DNA from 2 places in the Afifella sp. JA880 genome. Region 2 is predicted to be linked to the other one. Evidence: riboswitches for the same ligand, from Rfam matches in the RefSeq annotation. Region 2 holds a riboswitch; the other holds the start of a gene.

Region 1 (3,401 bases), 720 kb from region 2:
ACGGGCAGCTTCTGACCGCAAGCTTCAGCGATTATGCCATGCCGCGCGCCTGGGACACGGTTTCCTTTCATTTCGAGACGCGCAACGTGCCTTCGACGCACAATGCCCTCGGCATCAAAGGTGCCGGGGAGGCGGGAACGATCGGCGCGACGCCCGCGGTCATGAATGCCGTTGTCGATGCGCTTTATCGAGAGTACGGGATCCGCCATCTCGACCTGCCGGCGACACCGCTGCGGGTATGGAATGCCATTCAAGCCGCAAAGGCGGCGCTCCCCGGACAACGAGGCTAGGGTGACCAAAGACGTAGCGGACTGCCGGCGTAACGCGCGGCAGAGCCGAGGCGGTGGGCAATCGTGACCACAGCGACCCGCGCCATCATTCTCAAGGTCAGCTCGACCATTGCCTTCGCGCTGATGCTTTCCTGCATCAAGCTCGTCGGCGAGCGCGTGCCGACCGGCGAGATCGTGTTCTTTCGCTCCGCCTTTGCGCTCGTTCCGCTCCTCGGCATGCTCGCCTGGCAGAACAAGCTCAAGGAGGCCGTGCGCACCAAAGATCCCTGGAGCCATGCCCGTCGCGGCCTCGTCGGGGTGACCACGATGATGCTGTGGTTCGCCGGCGTCCAGCGCCTGCCTCTGCCCGAATCCATGGCGATCAGCTACGGCGCGCCTTTGATGATCGTCGTGTTGGGCGCCCTGATCCTGCACGAAACGGTGCGCATCTATCGTTCGACCGCCGTTGCCGTCGGTTTCGTCGGCATCATGATCGTGCTGTGGCCGCGCTTCGATCTACTCTCGAGCGGTGAACTCGGCGGGCGGGAATTCGTCGGTTCGCTCTGCGCGCTCGGCTCCATGGTGCTGACGGCGGTGGTCGCGATCCTCATCCGCAAGATGACGGCGACGGAATCGACCTCCGCCATCGTCTTCTATTTTTCCGTCACGTGCACGGTCGTGGCGCTTTTCACCATCCCGTTCGGATGGGTCATGCCCGATACGGAAGAGATGATCCTTCTCATCCTGTGCGGGCTTTTCGGCGGCCTCGGACAGATCACTCTGACGGCCGCCTACCGTTATGCCGAGACGTCGACGATCGCGCCTTTCGAGTATGCCTCGATGATCTGGGGCACGATCGCCGGTTATCTGCTCTTCAATGAAATTCCCGGAATCAACGTCGCCGTGGGCGGAGCGGTCGTCATCGCTGCCGGCATCTTCATCATCTACCGCGAGCATCAATTGGGGCTGGAGCGGCGAAAGATGCGCAAATTGTCGACGCCGCAAGGGTGAGGCGGATGAGCCTCAGAACGCCTTGAAGGTGGGAATCGTTTTGGTGTCCTGGATGCCTTCGATGACGTGCACCTTTTCCTGCACGAAGCGGCCGATGTCGTCGTCTGCGCTCAGATAGAACTTTGCCAGAAGGTCGTAATCGCCTGCTGTGGAATAGATTTCAGACGCGATCTCGGCGTCGGCCAGGGCGGTGGCGACCTGGTAGGCCTGGCCGAGCTGGCATTTGATGAGTACGAAAAACGGGGTCATGGCTGTCTCCTTGGCGCGGAGAAAACCGCAACTGTCCGGTCGCGGCAAGGGCCAAGCGGCCGATGCTTGCAAAGGGGTTCTGAGACCACTAGATCGGAAGACGTCTCAGGGGGTGCCGCTGCAATCTGTAGGCGGCTGAGAGGCGATCCGGCCAACCCCTCGAACCTGATCCGGTTAACACCGGCGGAGGGATGGGATGATGCCGAGAAATCCTCGTCGTTCATTTGCTTCCGCTTCGGGCCGGGTCCGAAGTGGGAGAATTTCATGCCTATGACGATCGACGAGGTCTTTGCGGCGTTGACGGATCTGCGGGCGCGCCAGCCTCTCGTCCAAAACATCACCAACTTCGTTTCGATGAGCGTCTCCGCGAATGCGCTTCTCGCCCTCGGCGCGTCACCCGCGATGGTGCATGCCGAGGAGGAGGTCGGCGATTTCGCCAAGCTTGCGGATGCGCTCGTCGTCAATATCGGCACGTTGTCGCCCGCCTGGCTGCGCGCCATGAAAAAAGCCGCCGAGGCCATGGGGGAGCAGCAGAAGCCCTGGGTGCTCGACCCGGTGGCGACGGGCGCGACGCCATTTCGAAGCGAAGCCGCGAACACACTTCTGTCCCTGCGGCCGACGATCGTGCGCGGCAATGCGAGCGAGATCATGAGCCTCGCAGGCGAGGCCGGGGCACTCGGCAGGGGGGTCGATTCTCTTGCTGCCTCCGATCAGGCCGTTGCGGCGGCGAAGGCGCTGGCACGGACATCGGGAAGTGTCGTTGCCGTGACTGGTGCGACCGATTACGCGACAGATGGCAATGAGGTCGTTTCGGTCACCGGCGGGCATGCGCTCATGCCGCGCTCAACCGCCCTCGGCTGTGCGCTTTCCGCCTGCGTTGCCGCGTTCTCGGCCGTGCGGCCACCGCTCGAAGCGGCAACCGCCGGGCTTGCCGTTTATGCCGCTGCCGGCCGGATCGCCGGTGAGCGATGTGGCAACGGGCCAGGGCATCTGCCCGCCGAGCTTTGTGACGCGCTTTTCCGCATGAACAAGGATCTGCTTGCCGCCCATTGCGGTATCGGCGCCGGAAGCGGGGAGGAGGAATGATGCGTCATCCCTTCGATCTTTCGCTTTATCTCGTCACCGATCCGAGGCTTTGCGGTCCGCGGGATTTTTTCGAGACGGTCGCTGCGGCCGTCAAAGGCGGCGTGACGCTGGTGCAGCTGCGCGACCCCGACGCCGGCACGCGCGAACTCGTTGCCATTGCGCGCAGCCTGAAGGCGCTGTTGGAGCCGATGGGCGTGCCGCTCATAGTCAATGACCGCATCGATGTCGCGCTCGCGGCCGGGGCTGACGGCGTGCATCTCGGCCAGAGCGATATGGACGGCGCCGATGCAAGGCGGCTGATCGGCGAAGAGCGCATCCTCGGCATCTCCGTCGGCAATGCGTCGGAACACGAGGCGTCCCGAGAGGCTCTTTCCGGCGCCGACTATATCGGGGTCGGACCGGTCTGTACGACGGCCACCAAGCCCAATGCCGGTGCGGCGATCGGCCTGGAGGGGCTTGCCACGGTCACGCGGGATGTCGGGCTTCGATCCGTTGCCATCGGGGGCATCGGCGCTGCCAATGCCGCCGCATGCATCGCTGCCGGGGCCGAGGGCGTTGCCGTCGTATCCGCCATCATGGGGGCCGACGATCCACAAGCCGCCGCCCAGGCGCTTCTTGAAGAAATTCGTACAGCGAAGGACACACAATGACGGCCATCGCACTTTCGATTGCAGGCACAGACCCGACCAGCGGCGCCGGCATCCAGGCCGACCTCAAGACTTTTTCAGCTCTCGGTGTCTATGGCGCGACGGTGATCACGGCTCTGGTCGCCCAGAACACATGTGG
Region 2 (3,401 bases):
GATTCTTGAGGCGCTGCCTCCGGCTCGCCAGGAAGACGCCGCCGAGAATGCACACGCCGCCGAAAGCGTGGGCGTAGGTAAAAGTCTCGCCAAGGGCGAAGACAGCGAGAATGGCGCCGAAGAACGGCACCAGATGGAAGAAGGGCCCCGCCCTGTTCGGACCGATGAGATCGACGCCCCGGTTGAAGCAGATATAGGCGAGCACTGAGGGAAAAACGGCGACGTAGAAGAGCGCCGCAACGCTCGCCGCATTGATGTCGATATGGCCGCCGCGCAAAAGATCGAGCGCGCTTGCCGGCAGGAGCATGATGGCGCCCCATCCGATGGTGATCGCCAGGAAGCTCAGCCAGTGAAGAGGCGGCCGCCGCTTCAAAAGCGCGGAATAGGTGGCATAGATGACGACGTCGATCAGCATGATCACGTCGCCCGGATTGAGCCGCAGATGCGCCAGCACCTGCAATTGCCCGCGCGAGACGATGACCACGACGCCGATGAGGGAGACGACGATCCCGGCAAGCTGGCCGAAGGTGAGCCGCTCGCGGAAGAGCATGAAAACGACGAAGGCGATGGCAAGCGGCGTCGTCGCCTGCAGAAGCACGACATTGAGCGCCGTCGTATATTCGAGAGCCCAGTAGAGAAGCGTGTTGAAGAGCGTGATGCCGCACAAAGCCATCAGCGTCAGCACGCCGAGATGACGCTGGATCACCGGCCAGTCGGCGCGCAGAGCCTTCATGGCGAAAGGCAGGATCAACAGCGCAGCCCCACCCCAGCGCAGCTGCGCGAAAAGAATCGGTGAGAAATCATCGATCACCGCCCGCGCGACCACCGCATTGCCGGCCCAGAAGAGCGAGGTCAGCGTCAAGAGCAGATAGGGTTGATCGAAAAGCCAACGAAAAGGGGCAAAGAGGACACGCATTTCCCCGCCTCTATTCCTCTGCGGCAAATTTGTCATCCACCGGGACCATGGATGAGAGCGCAAACGCGACCGTGCGGCGACCGTGAGACGGCTTGCAAGCCTCGACCGGAGAGTTATGGTGGGCGTTTCCGAGGGGTGTGCGGACAAACCGCGCTGAGATGGCCGTGATGGCGGCCGGACCCTTTGAACCTGATCCGGGTCATGCCGGCGAAGGGACGGGCCTCAGTCTCTCCAGCACGCATGATCTCTGCCATGAAAGGGGCGCGTGCTGGCCATTCTCGCAATCCGTCTCGCGATCGCGATCGCACTCCTCGCCATCTGGGAAGGCCTCGTGCGCGCAACCGGCGTGCCGCGCTTCATCCTGCCGGCGCCGAGCGATCTCGTGACGGCTTTCTCCGCCCTCCCCTTCTATTATCTCGGCAATGCCGCCGTCACCGCGACGGAGATCGTGGTCGGCCTCGTCGCCGGAGCGCTGGTCGGCGCATTGACGGCGATCCTGGTCGTTGCCTCTCCCGCGCTTGAAAGGCTCGCCATGCCGATCCTGGCGGCAAGCCAGGCGCTCCCGGTCTTCGCCATCGCGCCGCTTCTCGTCATCTGGTTCGGCTTCGGCATGGCGTCCAAAGTCGTGATGGCCGGGCTCATCATCTATTTTCCGGTGGCCACTGCGTTTGCCGACGGTCTGAAGCGCACCGATCCGGGCCTTCTCGATCTCGCAAAGCTCAACCGCGCCTCCAGGCGCGACACCTTCCGCTACATCCGCATTCCTGCAGCCCTGCCCGCCCTCGCCTCCGGGCTCAGGGTCGCCGCCGCGATCGCGCCGATCGGCGCCGTCGTCGGGGAATGGGTCGGCGCCTCGGCTGGCCTCGGCTTTGTCATGCTGCAGGCCAATGCCCGCATGCAGACCGACCGCGTCTTCGTCGGCCTCTTCCTGCTCGCCGCCATGGCGATCCTGCTGCGCGCCCTGATCGACCTCTTCCTGCGCCGCCTCCTCGGCTGGGTGCCGGGAGAAGCGAGCATCGCCTGACGATCCGCCTAAACCCGACATCCGAAAAGAGAGGAAATGACCATGCTCGACCGCCTGCGCCTGATGCTTCTGGCGCTCATCTTGACGGCATCGCCCGCCGCAGCCGCGGACCACCTGACCGTGCTGCTCGATTGGTTCGTGAACCCCGACCACGCGCCGCTGGTCGTCGCGCAGGAAAAGGGCTATTTCGCCGAGGAAGACCTCGATGTGGAGATGATCCCGCCGGCCGACCCGAGCGCCCCGCCCCGCCTAGTTGCGGCTGGCGAAGGCGATGTCGCCATTTCCTACCAGCCCAACCTCTATCTTCAGGTGGCCGAAGGATTGCCGCTGGCGCGCTTCGGAACGCTCGTCGAAACGCCGCTCAACTCGCTCGTGGTTCTGGAAGGCAGTGATGTCACGACGCTCGCCGACCTCAAGGGGAAGACGGTCGGCTTCTCGGTTGGTGGCTTCGAAGACGTGCTTCTGAAGATGATGCTCGGAGAAAGCGGCGTGACCCTCGACGACGTCGATCTCGTCAACGTCAACTTCGCGCTCTCACCGGCCCTTCTCGCAGGACGTGTCGATGCCGTCATCGGCGCCTTCCGCAATGTCGAGCTCAACCAGCTCGACATCGAAGGCAAGCCCGGCCGCGCCTTCTATCCCGAGGAGCACGGCGTGCCGCCTTATGACGAGCTCATCTTCATCGCACGCTCCGACAAGCTCGACGACGACAGGCTGCCGCGCTTCCTGAAGGCGATCGAGCGCGCAACGCTTTATCTGACCAACCATCCCGAGGAAGCCCTCGAGATCTTCACGAAAGCGCATCCTGATCTCGGCGACGAGCTCAACCGCCGTGCCTTCATGGATACGGTCGCCCGCTTTTCGAAAAGCCCCGGAGCTTTCGACGCCGGCCGCTATCAGCGGTTCGCGGAATTCATGAAAGATCAGGGACTGATCGAGACTGTGCCGGAGCTGGAAAGCTACGCCCAGGCCGTTCGGTAAAGGCCAGTTCGGTGAAAGCCAGTCAGGCTGGGGCGATCAGGAATCGCCCCAGCTCTGCATCACATTCTCAAACACCTTGTCGCCCGGAATCCCCTTCTCGAAGGTGATCAGGGCCCGCTTTCCGCCCTCAAACAGGATCGGCAGGTCGAACCAGGAACCGCTGCGCAGAAGCTCCAGATTCCGCTCCACCTGATCGGGCGTGTCGGAAAGCGCGATCCAGTAGAGATCACCGGTCACGTCGACGGCAGCGCCTGCGAGCGGCTGTCCGCGCGCCTGCTCGTTCGGCTTCATCACCAAGGCCGGAACACGCTGCACGACCGCGGTGTCGTCGAGCGTACCGGAGAAGGCGATCTCGATGAGATGGCTCGCCGGCAGGGCAACGTCGTTGTTCTTGGAAATGGTGATCGTGACCTCGGCCTCACGCTCCGGCACATCGATTTTCGCCTGGATGGCAGAGCCTCCGTCGTCGCGCTTGACCGT

What was found. A riboswitch is a leader RNA that binds a small molecule or an ion and turns the genes downstream of it on or off. The one in region 2 is predicted to bind thiamine pyrophosphate.
Region 1: another riboswitch for thiamine pyrophosphate. It lies ahead of thiM (hydroxyethylthiazole kinase); the one in region 2 lies ahead of NYQ83_RS12200 (ABC transporter permease).

What each region holds. Positions count from the first base shown of each region.
Region 1 is NZ_JAOANH010000002.1:142,380-145,780, reverse strand. Features, by position in the region: gene NYQ83_RS08885 (xanthine dehydrogenase family protein molybdopterin-binding subunit) at 1-290, shown strand, start outside; gene NYQ83_RS08880 (DMT family transporter) at 354-1,280, shown strand; gene NYQ83_RS08875 (Lrp/AsnC ligand binding domain-containing protein) at 1,293-1,529, opposite strand; TPP riboswitch at 1,628-1,738, shown strand; gene thiM (hydroxyethylthiazole kinase) at 1,794-2,615, shown strand; gene thiE (thiamine phosphate synthase) at 2,612-3,265, shown strand; gene thiD (bifunctional hydroxymethylpyrimidine kinase/phosphomethylpyrimidine kinase) at 3,262-3,401, shown strand, end outside.
Region 2 is NZ_JAOANH010000002.1:859,360-862,760, forward strand. Features, by position in the region: gene NYQ83_RS12195 (DMT family transporter) at 1-916, opposite strand, end outside; TPP riboswitch at 1,038-1,149, shown strand; gene NYQ83_RS12200 (ABC transporter permease) at 1,182-1,940, shown strand; gene NYQ83_RS12205 (ABC transporter substrate-binding protein) at 1,983-2,921, shown strand; gene NYQ83_RS12210 (hypothetical protein) at 2,958-3,401, opposite strand, start outside.